Synechococcus sp. PCC 7335: one gene and its partner. Each later gene encodes a partner of the first gene's protein in a complex. Links are inferred from orthologs where the notes say so. Each region holds a gene or a part of one and is shown on either strand. Other genes may lie near its edges.

The links.
Region 2: the proteins of dnaG (region 1) and dnaB are in contact, whole or in part, in a crystal structure (PDB 2R6A), measured with the Geobacillus stearothermophilus proteins. The link is inferred for Synechococcus sp. PCC 7335 from one-to-one orthologs. Residues at the interface, in WP_049624496.1 of Geobacillus stearothermophilus: Lys456, Leu457, Leu458, Pro459, Ala460, Asn463, Ala464, Leu467, Leu535, Leu536, Ile537, Ala538, Gln544, Glu545, Asp548, Tyr549, His552; in WP_033016901.1 of Geobacillus stearothermophilus: Ser13, Glu15, Ala16, Gln18, Glu91, Leu92, Asp94, Ala95, Val96, Pro97, Thr98, Ala99, Ala100, Asn101, Tyr104, Tyr105, Ile108.

What each region holds. Positions count from the first base shown.
Region 1 is NZ_DS989904.1:2,267,656-2,276,132, forward strand. The notes cover bases 5,184-8,173. They hold dnaG (DNA primase), read right to left. Parts: upstream 7,656-8,173; coding sequence 5,712-7,655; downstream 5,184-5,711. Other genes in these bases: gap (type I glyceraldehyde-3-phosphate dehydrogenase), read left to right, coding at 5,184-5,541; S7335_RS09815 (hypothetical protein), read right to left, coding at 7,662-8,173. Outside these bases: translational GTPase TypA, read left to right, coding at 1-960; S7335_RS09795 (type I secretion target GGXGXDXXX repeat protein), read right to left, coding at 1,060-1,515; S7335_RS29190 (hypothetical protein), read left to right, coding at 1,683-1,814; S7335_RS09800 (AAA family ATPase), read left to right, coding at 1,962-4,190; more of gap, read left to right, coding at 4,474-5,183; more of S7335_RS09815, read right to left, coding at 8,174-8,300. UniProt on the Escherichia coli protein: RNA polymerase that catalyzes the synthesis of short RNA molecules used as primers for DNA polymerase during DNA replication.
Region 2 is NZ_DS989904.1:1,005,564-1,013,866, reverse strand. What follows is about bases 1,950-4,765. They hold dnaB (replicative DNA helicase), read right to left. Parts: upstream 4,131-4,765; coding sequence 2,769-4,130; downstream 1,950-2,768. Other genes in these bases: rplI (50S ribosomal protein L9), read right to left, coding at 4,387-4,765; S7335_RS04545 (aldo/keto reductase), read left to right, coding at 1,950-2,696. Also shown: S7335_RS25705 (PAS domain S-box protein), read left to right, coding at 1-336; S7335_RS04550 (response regulator), read right to left, coding at 771-1,196; more of S7335_RS04545, read left to right, coding at 1,728-1,949; more of rplI, read right to left, coding at 4,766-4,848; gloB (hydroxyacylglutathione hydrolase), read right to left, coding at 4,933-5,706; S7335_RS04525 (alkaline phosphatase), read right to left, coding at 6,074-8,303. UniProt on the Escherichia coli protein: The main replicative DNA helicase, it participates in initiation and elongation during chromosome replication. Travels ahead of the DNA replisome, separating dsDNA into templates for DNA synthesis.

The DNA of each region.
Region 1 (8,477 bases):
TTTGCGGATGCCAATATCGGTGAAACCATCACCTGCGCTGCCGATCCGCAGGCGCTGCCGCTGATTAAGGTAGACGAACCTACCTTGCAAATGACCTTTGCTGTGAATGATTCGCCGTTTGCTGGGCAAGAGGGAGATTTTGTCACGTCTCGTCAGTTGCGCGATCGCCTCTTCCGCGAGCTAGAAACCAACGTTGCCCTGCGTGTAGAACCTACTGATTCACCTGACAGATTCGCTGTCTCTGGTCGAGGCGAACTGCACCTTGGCATCCTAATTGAGACCATGCGCCGTGAAGGGTACGAGTTTCAGGTCTCTCAGCCGCAGGTAATCTACCGCGAAGTCAACAGCAAGCCCTGTGAGCCGTTTGAGCAGCTGGTGCTAGACGTACCCGAAGAGGCTGTTGGCGGCTGTATGGAGCGTTTGGGTCAGCGTAAAGCCGAGCTACAAGACATGATGGTCTCAGGTGATGGCCGTGCTCAGCTAGAGTTTGTCGTACCCGCTCGGGGACTAATTGGCTTTCGAGGTGAATTTATGCGCGTGACTCGGGGTGCTGGCATCATGAACCACAGCTTTCTGGAGTATCGTCCGATGTCAGGTGAGATTGAGACTCGTCGCAATGGCGTGTTGATTTCATTTGAAGAAGGCGTGGCTACTTTCTACGCGCTGAAGAATGCGGAAGATAGAGGCACGTTCTTTATTGAGCCGGGTACAAAGGTATATAAGGGCATGGTCGTGGGAGAAAACAATCGCCCTCAAGACCTAGAGCTGAATATCTGTAAAGCTAAGCAGCTAACCAACCACCGGGCCGCCTCAGGCGATGAACTTGTTCAATTGCAGTCACCGATGGAGATGGGTCTAGAGCGAGCGCTAGAGTACATTGGCCCCGATGAGATGGTAGAAGTGACGCCTGAGTCTATTCGATTGCGAAAGGTTGGTAAGAAAAAGCTAGCTAAGCGGTAATACGTAAATAGCGCTAGTAGAGCAAAAGGAATAGAGAAAACCCCTTAGCCGCCGTATGGTTCCTGTACGGCGGCTAAGCTCTAGCGTTTAAACCAGAGTTTAGATTAAAGCCATTGCCTCTTCTAGGTTGGAGAAATCGGCAACTATCACAAAGCTACTTTCCGTCAGTGCCGATGCTTGTATTCCGTTAAGAATTGCCAGCGTTTCGTCACTACTTGTTGTACCTAGTAGGGTATTTTCTCCGTCTTGCGTCAGCGTTAAGTCAGTAAACAACAATTCACCTTCGACAAGACCAATCCGGTCAGTGCCGACCTCAAAGTCAAGAAGGGTATCTGTGCCGTCGCCGCTGCCAAAGACAAACAGATCGCTGCCGCTGCCGCTGGAGAAGTTGTCGCCCACAAGGGTGTCGTTGCCGGCGCCGCCCATGATGGTGTCGTTGCCATCGTCACCCCAGATGAAGTCATTGCCAGCGTCACCGCTGAGGATGTCGTTGCCAGATTTGCCGCCGATGCGATCGCTCCCTTCCCCTCCAAAGATAATGTCGTCGCCGTCCATGATGTTGTCTTGGGTAAAGCGGCTGTTGAGGTCGCCACGCAAAATATCGTTGCCGTCGCCACCGAGGATAACATCGTCACCGAGGTTGCCTGCTACCGTGTCGTCGCCACCGAGGGCGTTTTAGATAGTCGACTATTCTTTAGATTCGAGTCGGTTTCTTGAACTCAATGCCGGTTGGTAGAATCCAACGGCGATCGCTCGATAGCCATGAGTCTGTTTACGCTCATATGCCTAAATTTGTGATTAAAGCTTCTAGCCGATGGTCGTCAGTTGCTGATTATCGTGAGCAACAGCTTTAGCGAGACTCAATTCACGCAGTTCTTGGTATTTGCCTTGGTACAGCCTTGGATACAGCAGATTTGACCACAGCTAGCTTTACCGCTATTGGTCGCTATTGGCCGGTATTAGGTAGAGTGGTGAGACACTGATCGATCTACTGACCAGCAATGGATTTATTTGAGCAAAGGCGGCAGGAATTGATTGTTTCTGAAGCGCCTTTGGCAGCTCGGATGAGACCGCGATCGCTCATTGAATTCATTGGCCAAGATGCCATCGTCGGCCCTGGTCGTCTGCTGCGCCGGGCGATTGAAGCCGATCAGCTCTCTTCTCTAATCTTTTACGGTCCGCCCGGTACGGGTAAAACAACATTAGCCAAAGTCATTGCCAATACGACAATGGCGCAGTTTGTTGCGATCAATGCGGTACTCGGCGGCGTCAAAGACATTAGATTTGCCATTGAACAGGCGCAAACCCATCGCGGTCAGTTCGGACGGCGGACAATTCTGTTTGTCGATGAGGTGCACCGGTTTAACAAAGCGCAGCAGGACGCACTGCTGCCTTGGGTAGAAAACGGCACGGTCATTCTCATTGGCGCAACGACTGAAAATCCATTTTTTGAAGTAAACAAAGCGCTGGTTAGCCGTTCTCGCGTATTTCAGCTCAAACCTTTAAACGCAGATGACCTTGAAGCGATTGTTCAACAGGCCCTGAGTGATTCTGAAAGAGGGTATGGCAAGCAAGATATTCTGATTGATACCGACGCGCTAAATCATCTAGTGAATGTGGCAAACGGTGATGCTAGAACCGTATTGAATGCGTTGGAATTAGCGGTAGAAACAACCTCTTCTGACCGTGATGGAAAGCTGCGAATTACGCTAGCTGTGGCAGAAGATTCGGTTCAGCAGCGAGCAGTGCTCTACGACAAAGAAGGCGATGCTCACTTTGATACGATTAGCGCCTTTATCAAAAGCGTGCGAGGCTCTGACCCAGATGCGGCGCTGTATTGGCTAGCGAGAATGGTGTATGCCGGAGAAGATCCGCGCTATATCTTTCGGCGGCTGGTGATTTTAGCCGGAGAAGATGTGGGCATGGCCGATCCAAATGCCGTTGTGGTCGTGACAGGCTGCGCAGCGGCGTTTGACCGGGTAGGAATGCCAGAAGGTCGCTATCCTTTGGCTCAGGCAACGCTGTATCTAGCGACGGCTCCGAAAAGCAATAGCGTAATGGCGTTTTTTGACGCGCTAGCGGCGGTGAAAGATGAGCGAGAAGGTGATGTGCCGAACGCGATGCGCGACGCGACTAGAGATAAAAAGGGATTCGGTCATGGCGCAGGATACCTGTATCCGCATGCATACCGCGATCATTGGGTAGCGCAGCAGTACTTGCCAGGCAGTTTGCAGGGGCAGGTATTTTATCAGCCTTCAAACCAGGGATATGAGGGGAAGATTCAGACGCAAGTGGCTAGGCGAAGAGAAGCTCAGCTAGCAGCGCTGGTAGAGCAAAATAATGAGCGTTCGATGCCAGAAGCGCTGACCTATGGACCGCTAGATCAGCAGCAGGATAGATGGCTGCAAAGGGCAACAGGCGCTTTGGGCAGTCAGCTTGGGGAGGTACGCGATCGCCTCTTCGCCCTACTCAATCCCCAACGCCATCATGTTCTTTTAGACCTGAATGCCGGTACTGGATTACTCACCTGGGAAGCCGTTCGCCAAGTGCCAGAAGGCGGTGTCTATAGCTACGTCTGGTCTCAGAAAGAGTACAAGGCATTAACTGAACGCTCAGAGATGCTTAGCGAATTGGCTAGACCCATGATCGTGGCCGTCAATGAGTCTAACTGGCTAGAGGCTTTAGACCAAACTACGCAAAAGCCATCCCCTAAATTCGATGGTGTGATTGGGCGAAATGCACTGATGGGGCTATCTGATAAACTGAGCGCCATTGAACAAATCAGCCAGATAATAGCGGTAGAAGGATCGGTTGTTTTGGCTGAATCTGTACCGCGAAGAGGACAGCGTTTATCAAGGCTATTAGATGCTCAAAAGATAGAGACAGATCTATATGAGCAGCTATGTGCGGCGGAAGCCGATCTATACAACAACCCTACCGATGCCATGGTGAACTGGGATGTTGCCGATCTTCAACGCGATTTTGAAACGGCGGGGTTTGACTGCGAGACAACACTGATGACTTTGCAGACACCGCTCACGATTACAACAGAATTACTAGCGCGGTGGCTAGGCAAGGGAAGTAAGTATTGCGATCGCCTGAGTGCCCACGATTTTTCTCCTCAGGATATTAGGCGTCTTCAAAAGCACTTCTCTCGGCAGTTGAAAAATCAAACTGTCACCTGGAATCGTACGCTAGTTCTGATTCAAGCGCGCCTATGCTGTCGCTAAGTGATATAGATACTCACGGTTACCAGCGGTAGCATAACCAGTGAGCTGTGCTGAAAGCCTCAATTGTTGCCAAATCTGCATATTCCGCTACGTTCGGTTACATCACGGATGCATATACCGCTCAACTCTGAAGGAAAAGTGTGGATATCGAGGTTTTGAGATTTTTTCTAGTGAAATGTAAGTCATGAAGGCACTGATCGCTGGGTCTACCCGAATGGCTCGGCTGTCTAGCACACGAATATTCGCCTCATATTCATAGACGACCCACACTATCAATTCTCCTATGGCTGTATTAAAAGTTGGCATCAACGGATTTGGCCGCATTGGCCGATTAGTCTTTCGAGCAGCGGTAAACAACAGCAACATTGAGTTTGTTGGGATCAACGATTTAGTTGCTCCCGAAACGTTAGCTTATTTGCTTAAGTACGATTCTACGCACGGTACGTTTCCTGGCGAAGTCGAAGCTCGCGACGGCGGCATCATCGTCAACAGCCACTACATTCCTTGCACCTCCATTCGCAACCCAGCAGAATTGCCATGGGCTGACCTTGGCGCTGACTATGTTGTTGAAGCCACCGGCCGATTTACGACTCACGATACTGCGAATGCTCATCTAACTGCGGGTGCCAAGCGGGTTGTGATCTCAGCACCTACCAAGAGTCCTGGTGAAGTGCAGACTTTTCTAGTCGGTGTGAACCATGAGACATTCAATCCTGCGAGCGATTGCATTGTCTCCAACGCTAGCTGTACCACCAACTGCCTAGCGCCGATTGCCAAAGTCATCAACGATAACTTTGGCCTAGTAGAGGGTCTGATGACCACTATTCATGCCTCTACTGCGACGCAGTACACCGTGGATAGTCCTTCTAGCAAAGACTTGCGTAGTGGTCGGGGTGCAGGTCAGAACCTGATCCCGGCTTCTACAGGTGCAGCCAAAGCGGTGACTTTGGTGCTGCCCGAACTCACTGGCAAACTGACTGGCATGGCCGTTCGAGTTCCTACACCAGATGTCTCAGTTGTCGATCTGACTTTTCGCACTGAGCAGGCCACTAGCTACACTGAAATCTGTGAACGCATGAAGGCAGCCGCTCAAAATGAGCTGCGCGGTATTTTAGGCTATACCGAAGAGCCTTTAGTTTCATCTGACTTTACAGGCGACCCTCGTTCTAGTATTTTCGATGCCAAAGCAGGCATGGAACTTAACGATCGGTTCTTTAAGGTGCTTTCTTGGTATGACAATGAGTGGGGCTACTCTAATCGAGTGATGGACCTAATGCTCTACATGGCGCAGACAGAAGGTATCTTGACGACAGAGCCGCTAATGGCGAGTAGTATTGTGGCTTCTTTATAGTCAGTTGATACTCAGATATGGTCAGTTGATAGTCGGCTCAATCGATAGTTAGCCGTAATCTCCTGGTCGTCATAGATACTGCCGTAGCTAAGCAGACCCACTCCAACCGAGTGGGTCTGCTCTAGTCTAAGTGAGCTGGTCTAAGTGAGCTTTTCTGCTGGCTTCTAGTATCACTGCCCAACCCAGGGGACGCTGGCAAGATCGACAAAGTCGACGCTGCGTTCTTCTCTATCTAGCTCATTAATCCGGCTTTTCTCTGCGACAATTTGCTTCTGATACTCTGTATGAGTTTCGGGTGTTTTGGAGAAGTCTCCGGCCTGCCAAAGTTCGAGTAGCCGCCGATATCGCTTTTCGCACATGTTTCGCTCCAGGCAGGCGATCGCCGCGCGAATTACCAAAGGCTCGCGTACCGTATCCAAGCGTGTCTTTTCATCTAGATACAGCAGATGGTGAACCTGAGAGAGAGGGCCGGTTGACTCCGCTGAACAATTACGAAGCGTTTGCAGCATAGTTGAAGCGGATGCTTCTCGCTTCTCAATCTCGGTTAGCTCAGTTACCATACGCCATAGCGCCCGGTGGTGAGAAAAGCTAAACCCCAGATCGCGAGCGTCTAGGCCATCGATAATCGTCTGGCGATGCTCGGGGCAGTGAATATAAATCCGTAGTAGTGCCGCTTCAGCCTCTTCTAAAAAGCTGCGGTTGAGAATCTTGGTATCTCTTTTGTCGCCTTTAGTACTCTGTTTATTTCCGGGATTGCGACGTTTACGCCGAACCTGAGCTAGCAGATTTTCGGCTAGCAACGGTACAATTCGACCGTCCCCCTGACTGAAGATCTCAGCGCAGTAGCGAATATAGTGCGTTCGGGTATCAGCGTTGGCAATATTGCTGAGTAGCGAAACGATTGACTGTGAACACTGCTGAAACTGATCGGCTTGCTTCAGGTCTGCGTCGCTGACAATTTTGTCGATTTGCCAATCGAGCCAAAGCGGAGCGGAGTTGGTTAAGGCAATGTACGCTTCAGCTGTATGCAGTCGCAGGTAGTCGTCGGGATCTTTGCCGTCTGGAATATTGAGCACACGGAGCTGTACATCGCCTCGGTAGGCCATCTCTGCGACTTCGCCAATGGCCCTTTCAGCGGCTTTTATTCCTGCCGCATCCGCGTCAAAGTTAAAGATGATTTGCTTTGATTCGGTATAGCGCAGCAGCAGTTTGACCTGTGCAGCATTTAGGGCCGTTCCTAACGAGGCCACTGCATTGGTGATGCCTGCCGCGTGCAGAGCAATCACGTCAAAGTAGCCTTCGACGACAATCGCGCGATCTTGCTTGGCGATCGCCGCTTTTGCTTTATCTAGTCCGTAGAGTGTCTTCCCTTTGTCAAACAGCTCTGTCTCGGGTGAGTTCAAGTATTTGGGCTTAGCCTCTGCTGTTAGCCCTCGACCGCCAAATCCGATCAGACGATTTTGGGCGTCGTGGATAGGGACCATAATGCGATCGCGAAACCGATCGTAATAGCCTGTTCCTTCCTTTCTCGGTACAATCAGCCCAGCCTGCTCAACTAGCCCTACCGGATAGCGCTTTTGATCGACTAAATAGCCATACAGCGTCTGCCATCCCTCAGGCGCGTAGCCTATCTGAAAGTGGCTAATCGTCTCATCGCTCAGCAGCCTTTCATCTCGTAAGTAGGCGAGTGCCTGTTTTCCATCTGGCTGAAATAAGGCATGCTCATAAAACTTAGCGGCGATCGCCACAATCTCATAGAGCTGTTCTCTAAGCGTTAGCTTTCTCTGTAGCTCCTGCTGCTGAGCTGGTTCTGTGGTCTTGACTGGCACCTGATAGCGCCGCGCCAAATCCAGTACGACATCCGCAAATGAGCGCTGACCTAGCTCCATCAAAAACTTAAACGCATTTCCCCCCGCCCCGCAGCTAAAGCAGTAGTAAAACTGCTTCGACGGACTCACGCTGAAGCTAGGTGACTTGTCATCGTGAAACGGGCACAGCCCAACAAAATCCTTGCCCTGTTTTTTGAGCACGACCTGCTCAGAGACAATATCGACGATGTCGGCGCGCTGACGAACCTCATCAATGGTGTCTGGATGAATGTGGGGAGTGCCCATTAGCGATTACTCATCTAAATCATCATCATCATCGAGCCGTCCGGGTACCGCCTGCATTGACGTTTGTACGGCCCGGGCCGCTGCTAAAATATCTTGCTCAGCACCGCCTAAATATAATCTGCCAAAGCTACCAATAGAGGAGATTTGCAAAACATTAATAAAAGCGGCTTTTTCGGCCTCGTTGGCAGCGAGCGAGGCATAGGCAGCTGGCTGGCATTCCATCACGTATAGGGTTTCGCCCGCTAGGATCATATTGCCTCGGCGAGTGCGATTAATGAGCTGCACATGGTGAGGATCGAGATTGCGGATCACCTGATTTGACAGCAGCTCTGGTTTGAGTGCATCGTTACGCTGAAGTCCTAAGTAGCCTAAGATGGCTCTGCCGGCAGCTTTGACTTCGCCTTGACTGCCATGAATCTCTAAGACCCCATACAGCCTTTCCACCACCTGCACACCTGGGCGCACGACAGCGGATTTCAAGGCGACATCAGTAATTCGGTTGATCTCAATGCCTGGCGATACCTCGATCCAGAGCGAAGCATCTCCGGGTAGAGGTAGAAAACCGATGGAAACAGTGCCAATGTAGGCGGCGTGTTGAGGCTGAAGATTGTCTAAATATACGTAGCTACGAAGTTCTACACCCAAGGCCCGTGCCGAAATAGTTAAGTCATTATGCTGAGGTCTTTTCAGCCAATTGACGCATTTTTACGCCAGCATGCCCTAATCATAGGCTCTTACAGTCCAAGTTCTACATTTTTTATGCAGCTGCGAATAGCTGATGAGCCCCCCGGTCTGAAGATTCACTAGCTACTCAACAGTTCC
Region 2 (8,303 bases), 1.3 Mb from region 1 along the record:
GCTCGCTGGGAGTCGTGGCAACCCCATCTAATTTTGATGGATATGCGTATGCCTATCATGACTGGAGAGGAAGCTACAAGACGGATTAAGACACTAGAAAAAACTAGAATTAACCCCTACCATCAGACTCGAATTGTTGCGCTGACAGCAAACGCCTTTACAGAGGATCGAACCGCTGCGATTGCTTGTGGGTGCGATGACTTTATCAGTAAACCTATTCGAGCTAACGAAATCTTTGAGAAACTGAGTAACCAGCTAGATATTCGCTATCAGTACACCAACAGCCATCGTCAGTCAGTTTGTTGTGCCAGCGCTTGCACGAAGACGCTTTGTTGATACCTTTTGTTGATGCCTTCAAGACCTGACGAGACAACCCAACTCCAAGCTCTCTTTGCACTAAACAAATGACGCCATTCTCTCTCTATTCACTCAGCTGCCTGCGATAGCAGCGATTCCTCTCGTTAGAATAGAACAAGCTTTAGCAAAGTCTGCTGACCAAAAAGCCGTAAAGAATCAGTTGGCAGTCAATCCTAGCGGTTCTCTATTTTTGTCATATCTGGCTTTGTGATATTTGGTTTTGTGGTATCTGGGAGATATCGTCTTTGAGCCACTACCCCATAGCGTCGTTCACTTAGCTAGGGTACAGTTATCCGCCTAGAAGCCTTGCAAAGTCACAGATCAATTGACTTGCGTTCCTCGTAAGCTTACCGTCCCTTATGAGTATGCAGTCAAAAACGCTATATTCACTCTATTTTTCTCGTAACCCGATATCAAGATGCTGATAGCCCCAACCGGCACACCCTTTTCCTATCGATTACCTGAGACAGCAAAGATAGAAAGCTATCCGCATCCTTAATGGGTTTTGCACAAACCGAATCGGCTAGCGCTTCGCTCATTAAACGTCCTTTATTTGTACCTGCACTATTCGTTGTTAGCAATATGACGGGGATGTGCCAGGTCCTAGGATTGGATTTCAATAGACGAGAGAGATCGATGCCCGTTGTTTCTTTGTTTTGCCACAAGGTTCCTGGTAGATTGACATCCATCAGCACTAACTCAATGCTACCAGTCTCGCAGTACTTGAAAATATCTGCGGCCGTACGAGTTAGCTTGACTCTATACTGGCTGGACGCTTCTAACAAACGGGCCATACTGCGACCGAGCAGATAATCATCTTCAACCAACAAGATATTCACAAGCGAAAAGTCCCTTAAATCAGTCAGCGAACACAACCTTTACAGATTTGACGAACTCTAGAAAGGATCGTCTCTAAGTACTAGCTGTATGCTTTATACTGCCCATCCCGAGGGCACCGATAGTCATTATTATTACCTGTAGAGACTCTAATTACGGACACATCCATACACTTAAGGGATAGTCGTTTCGTCAGTTGCTTGATTATCTTCTCTTTGTAGGACAGCACTGATTCATCAGATAAGCGATCAAAGGCCCTAATTTCATATGGTGTGGGAGTTCGCTTATCCATCAAGCTTTACAGCACTTGGTGATGGTGCCAGCTTGCTTTTCTACTATGGACGAGCAGATATGGACGAGCAGATATGAACAAACGGCCTAAGGAAGGCCCGAAAAGAACAGCTTCAGTTTGCATATACTATTCTCTCCGATGAGAGAATAACTATAGACATCATTTCCCCAAACGACTTTTAAGATGACTAAAGCTCTCTAAAGCAGCTATTTTATATAGGCTGATCTCTTTCGTTTTCATCATGGCGAGTTCGAACACGCTACAGACTGTCACCCTTGGACCCAAAGGCCCAAAGGTCCCCGCGCTAGGGCTGGGCACTTGGGCCTGGGGTGACTCAATATTTTGGCAGTACGGTAGCGCTTATGGCATAGATGAAGTTCGAGCTGCCTTTAAGACTTCTTTGGCTGCAAATGTTAATTTCTTTGACACTGCTGAAGTCTACGGCCTCGGTAAGTCGGAAGAGCTGATTGGTCAATTTATCAAAGAGAGTAAAAAGCCTTCTCTAATTGCGACAAAATACATGCCTACGCCTTGGCGCTTCTCCGCTCAATCTGTTGCAGATGCCCTTAGTGCTAGTCTCAAACGACTCAAGCAGTCTTCCATCACGCTCTATCAGGTCCATTGGCCCTTTGATTTTTTCATGAGTCAAAAAACACTCATGAATGCTTTGGCAGATGAAGTAGAGCAAGGACGAATTCAAACGATTGGTGTTAGCAATTATTCTGCAAAGCAGATGCGCGAAGCTCATAGCTATCTAGCCCAAAGGGGTATCCCCTTGGCCGTTAATCAGGTTCAATATTCTTTGCTACACAGAAACATTGAAACAAATGGCATCTTGGAAGCGGCTCAGAACCTCGAGGTGACGATTCTAGCCTATAGCCCTCTGGCACAGGGCCTATTGACTGGCAAGTACACAGTAGACAGCGATCTTCGCCCAGCAGGCGCAAGAAAATTAGATCCTAAGTTCAGCCGGAAGGGATTACAGAAGATTGAACCCGTGCTAGCTGCGTTACAAGCAATTGGCAAGACCCATAACAAAACGCAAGTACAGGTCGCTCTCAACTGGCTAATCTGTAAAGGCAATGTTGTCCCAATTCCAGGTGCAAAAAATGCGAAACAGGCAGAACAAAATGCAGGCGCACTTGGTTGGTCAATGACAGAAGCCGAATGTGAACAGTTGAGTAATGTTTCTCTACCCTGGCTGAAGTAGCTCTAGCTCGTGACTTTACACATCACTTAAACCGTGACAGACGTTGCCGAATCGCTAAGTGTAGCTATCCTTCTAATCGCGATTTGATAAGTCCGATGCTCTATTAAGAAACTGCGTAAATTCGGGCTGAAATAGAAGCTTAACAGTGCCCGTCGGTCCGTTCCGGTGCTTTGTCAAGATGATTTCAGCGATGCCACGATCAGGCGTGTCAGGGTCGTAATACTCTTCGCGATACAGCATCATAATTAAATCTGCGTCCTGTTCGATTGCGCCACTTTCTCTTAGATCAGACATCATCGGGCGTTTGTTAGTTCGTGATTCTACGCTGCGACTGAGCTGAGAGAGCGCGATGATAGGAACGTTGAGTTCTCTAGCAAGTCCTTTGAGCGATCGCGTTATCTTCGACAATTCCTGCACCCGATTATCGCCGGAGCCTTCCATCAGCTGCAAGTAATCGATCAGAATGAGTCCTAATGCGCCACCTTGTTCCGCCTGCAATCGCCGTGCTTTCGATCGAATTTCAGTTACACCCACACCTGGCGTATCGTCGATGAAGATTGGTAGCTCAGAAAGCGTATTGATCGCATGGCCCATGGGTCCCCACTCATGCTGGGCAATCCGCCCGGTTCGCAATCGACCACTCTCAATTTTGGCTTCAGACGAAAGCAATCGATAGATCAACTGCTGCTTTGACATCTCTAAGCTGAAGATCGCAACTGGCTGCTTATGCGTATCGGCAATATTGCGAGCAACGTTGAGTACGAAGCTGGTTTTCCCCATCGCCGGACGAGCCGCAGTAATAATTAAGTCAGAACGTTGGAAGCCCTGAGTCATCGCGTCTAGGTCATAGAACCCGCAGGCCAAGCCGGGTAAGACCATGCCCAGCGATCGCTGCTCGATATCGGTAAACGTATCTGTAAGTATGTCGGATGTTTTGGTGAGTCCTTGGGTAGGGCGCTCTTGAGTAATGCCAAACAGCGTCTGCTCAGACAGATCGAGTACATCTTCTAGGGATGTTTCGGTCTCGTAGCCTAGCTGGATAATTTCTCCACCTGATCGAATGAGCTGGCGGCGAGTGTACTTATCCATTACCAGCTGAGCGTACTGGTCAATATTGGCCGCACTGATAGTGCGATCTACTAGCTGGGCTAATCGACTTTGCCCACCGACTTTTTCTAAAGCACCTTTGTCCTTTAGCCATGAGGCCACGCCCATCATATCTGTAGGCAATCCCCTCGCCTGTAAGTCTAGAGCAGCCTGGTAGATGCTGCGATGAGCACCGATATAGAACGCTTCAGGAGAGAGCAGTTCAGTCACGCGGCCAATCGCTTCGGGATCGATTAAGACACCACCTAAGATAGCTTCTTCAGCCTCAATATTTTGGGGTGGAAGGCGATCGGCGGCAGGCTTGAAGCGGGGTTCGGAAGCAACCATTAGAAGAGTGATAGGAGTGATGAGTGCTGAACGACAAGGTTGAGGGCGGTGCCCTATAGATTGCGCATTATAGGCTGGACTCTGGCAGACAAACGCTTATTTCTATTGAGGGTAGCTAGTCGAAGATAGGACTAGCTGTGTTATCTATCGCTCATACTTCATCCTTAAATATAAAAGGGTAGAGAACAACCACAGCTCTCTACCCTAATAAGTTAACGAATAGTACGTATGTTTGCTAATCGTTTGTAGTGAATGCTTAGTCAGGAGCCACACGTAAGTTGATAGTTGCAGTGACTTCGCTGTGTAGCTTGATATCCACCTTGTACTCACCAAGCTTATTGATATCAGGTAGCGTGATGTCGCGCTTATCGATTTCTTTACCTGCGTTGGCTTGAATAAGGTCAGCGACTTCGGCTGTGGTGACGGTACCAAAGATTGCATCATCTTCACCGACAGCTTTTTTGACGGTGAATAAGCCGATGGTGTTAAGTGCGACTTTGGTGGCTTCGGCTTCTTGCTTAATCGCCTCTAACCGGGCACGTTCACGCTCACGACGAATTTCAACCTGCTTGAGAACGCCAGGGGTTACACGGTACGCTAAGCTGCGTGGGATCAAGTAGTTACGGGCGTAGCCAGGTGCTACTTCTACCAGATCACCTGTGTTGCCTAGTTTGTCGATGTCCTGGCTGAGGACCAGCTGAGTTCTTTTTTTCGCCATTGCCTTTAATATTACTTTCCATCGCAGCGCAGCTTTCTAGTGTAGGCAACTTGGGTCAAAGGTGCAACCATCGAAGATTTCTAACTAGAAACGATCTTTAAGCTTACGGATATGCGCGAAGACGGTGATGGGATCTTGGCTGTTGGCCACTGACTGAAGCTCAGGGCTATTCCAGCGGAGGAAGGGATTGGTGGCTTTTTCAGTGGAGAGTAGTGAGGGAATGGTGGGCTGGTTTTGCTGACGGGCGGTGGTGACAGAGGCCAGGCGCGATCGCAATTCCTCATTCTTTCCTTCAACGGTAATCGCAAACTTCAGATTACTCAGCGTGTATTCGTGGCCGCACCAGACATGGGTGGTGTCTGGCAGGTTACGCAGCTTGGCTAAAGAAGTTGCCATCTGAGTAGGCGTTCCTTCAAATAGCCGTCCACAGCCACCTGCGAACAGCGTGTCCCCACAGAACAGGTCACCGGGTTCATTAGCCTTGATGGGTAGAAAGTAGTAAGCGATGTGTCCTCGGGTGTGACCTGGAACGAAGATGACTCGGCCAGTGCGATCAGCAAAAGAGACGCGATCGCCCTCGCCTAGAAAATGCCTTTGCCCGGGAATGCGCCCCTGATCTTGCGCGCCACCATATACTTCGGCCTTTGGAAAGCGGTCTAACAGCTCACGATTGCCGCCCACGTGATCGTTGTGGTGATGCGTATTGAAGATAGTGATTAAGGTTGCGCCGAGTTCGTCTAGCTTTTGCAGGACTGGAGGGGCATCGGCTGGATCGACGACAGCAGCGGTGTTATCAGCTGGATTATGCAGAACGAAGATGTAGTTATCTGAGCGGGCGGGTAGGCGATAGATTTTCATCTTGAGTAGTGCATCAACATGGAGACGTGAGGTTGATTCTAGTTGAATTGCGCTGATTTTTTTATCTTGCCTAGGTGCAAATATTTTGCCATGGTACATCTCACGCCAATCAAGCTACTTGCCTGGACCTAACCCCTGAGCGTGACCTACCCGATAGCTGCAATTGCCTCGTGGATAATGAGCTGCAGCTACTGATGATGAAATAAGTGACGTCGTCTAGAGAGCTAAATTTGCGTAGCGTAAGACCAAAAAAGCGCTTGATAAAACGTTTGCAATAGCGTCTTACCAAGCGCTTCTATACCTAGGCCATACTCAAGCCATATTGGAGCAGCCTATAGTCCAGCACTGCAATGTGCGGCACCCTGATCTACACAGTCGTAAAGTCGGCACTGGTCAACGCGGTTGCTGATAAACCATTCAAAGTAGCCAGCACTTCTTCACCGAAGCGAATTCCGTCCGTCGCTAACGTTAGTTGATCGAAGCTCAAATCATCGGCTAGGCCAATCAGATCTTGACCCGCATCGAAGTCCATGATCAGGTCAGTGCCTTCGCCCGCTGCTAGGACGAAGGTATCTGCGCCACTGCTGCTGTTGTCATCGCCAAAGATCTGATCATTGCCGGGACCACCGTAGAGCAGATCGTCGCCTGCATCGCCGTAGAGGATATCGTCGCCCTCCTCGCCAAAGAGCTGGTCATTGCCGCCTTTTCCGCCAATGCGATCATTACCTGTGCCGCCAAAGAGGATATCGTCGCCGCCAACCGTGCCGCCAGCGCTACGGCTGTTGTTGTCGCCGCGCAGCACGTCGTCGCCATCATTACCCTCGATGATGTCGTTTCCGAGTCCACCAGCGATCAGGTCGTTGCCGCCTAGCCCAGTCAATGTTTCATTGACCTTGGTGCCAACTAGCTCATCATCATCACCAGTGCCACGTAGCCGAGTTACCGCTACCTCTTCAGGCGCTATGCCAAACAGGGTTTGGTACATCAAGCGATACATATCGGTGTTGTCTGCTGTGGCTGGCAAGTCTTCTGCGTTAAGACCGTACGCCTTGGAGACAATGCCGCCATTAACATCCGTGAGGCTAGCCCAGGCAACCCCAAAGTCGAAGATATCACCGTCTGCGTCGGGAGCACCTGTCACGAATGGCTCGAAGTTACCGTTGTTGCTGCCGTCCATGTCGTCGAGCTGAACCAGGGTACCGTCTGCGCCAGCGCCAAAGGCCTGGGTTTCGGCCTGTGTTCGAATAGTGAAGTCAGATTCTGGTTCAGTGAGTCCGAAGGTGCCTGCGCCGATGGGGGTGTCGTCAACTTCTAGACCGCCTGCGTCGGAGTCGGCTGCCGTTAGTACTAGTGTGTTAGGGTCAACGTTATCGACAAAGTCAAGGGCATGACCAATAGCTTCGTCCGCTCGTAGCGCCGCTTCGATGGTCCCTGCCGCGTTGTTGTTATTGCCAAAGTTGTCCGTGGCTTCCTCTTCTAGTACCAGCATGAACCCATCAGGGTCGCTGTCTAGAATGGGTAGTGCCACCTCCGTCATCTCGGCCACAGTAGGCGGATTAGGATTAAGAGGAGGCTGACCGTAGAAGATCAAATCATCGTCTTCGTCAACGAGACCTTGAGCCCGCAGGTTATCTTCGAAGGTGTCGTTGTAAGTGTCTTCTGCTGCGAAGATCCCTAGCAAACGGTCAGTCGCATCGGTGTCGACTGCCATTAGCTCTTCGCGGTTATACACAATTGTGTAGCCCGCTGCTTCGGCTTCTTCAATTAGGTTGCGACCGTCTTTACGCGTGCCCTCTTCGCCAAAGCGACCGACCGAGCCGATAGGTAGGTAGTCAGTTTCGCCTGCACCTAGGATGACTTCGGCGCGCGAGTCGAGAATCTCGGCGGTAATTTCTTCGGTTGCTCCCCGGTTGTCCGCATCAGCAAGAAAGACGCCAGTTCCGGGCTCAGCAATAAAGCCAGAGTTGATGATGCCAACGGCCTTACCCGCAGCCTGAGCTTCTTGCATGATGGTATCGGGCACGCCAGAGAGCGAGACAATTTCTTCGCCGCCTTCTTCGACTGGCGCGTCAAAGCCGTAGCTGCCTGAAAATGGCTTCACACCGTAGGCATGAACAACCGCGCCCGCGTTGGACGTTGCCACCAAACGATCATCAATATGACCTAAGTAAACGCCCGCTTCACTCATTTGGTCCCAGTTGAGGCGACCGTCTGTACCTACCGAGGCAAACCGAGCAGCAGCGTAGTGAGAGGGGCTTGTGCCGTCTGGATGGACAAAGATGACATTGCCAGTATCAGCAGTTGGATCAGGCGCCTGACGGCCATTGAGATCATCAGGTATGCCCTCAGGTGCATCCAGGCTGACATCGAACAGGCTCTCATACATCAGGCGATAGATCGCCGTGTTGTCTAGCGTTGCGGGTAGACGCTCTGCGCCTTCACCGTATGCTTTGGAGACGATACTACCAGCAAAGTCAGGTAGACCTGCCCAGAGAACACCGTACTCAAAGACGTCGCCATTAGCATCCGGCTGAGCAACAAAAGGAGTTGTATCGCTGCCAGTCGTACCGTCGTAGGGAATTTCGTTACCCAATGAC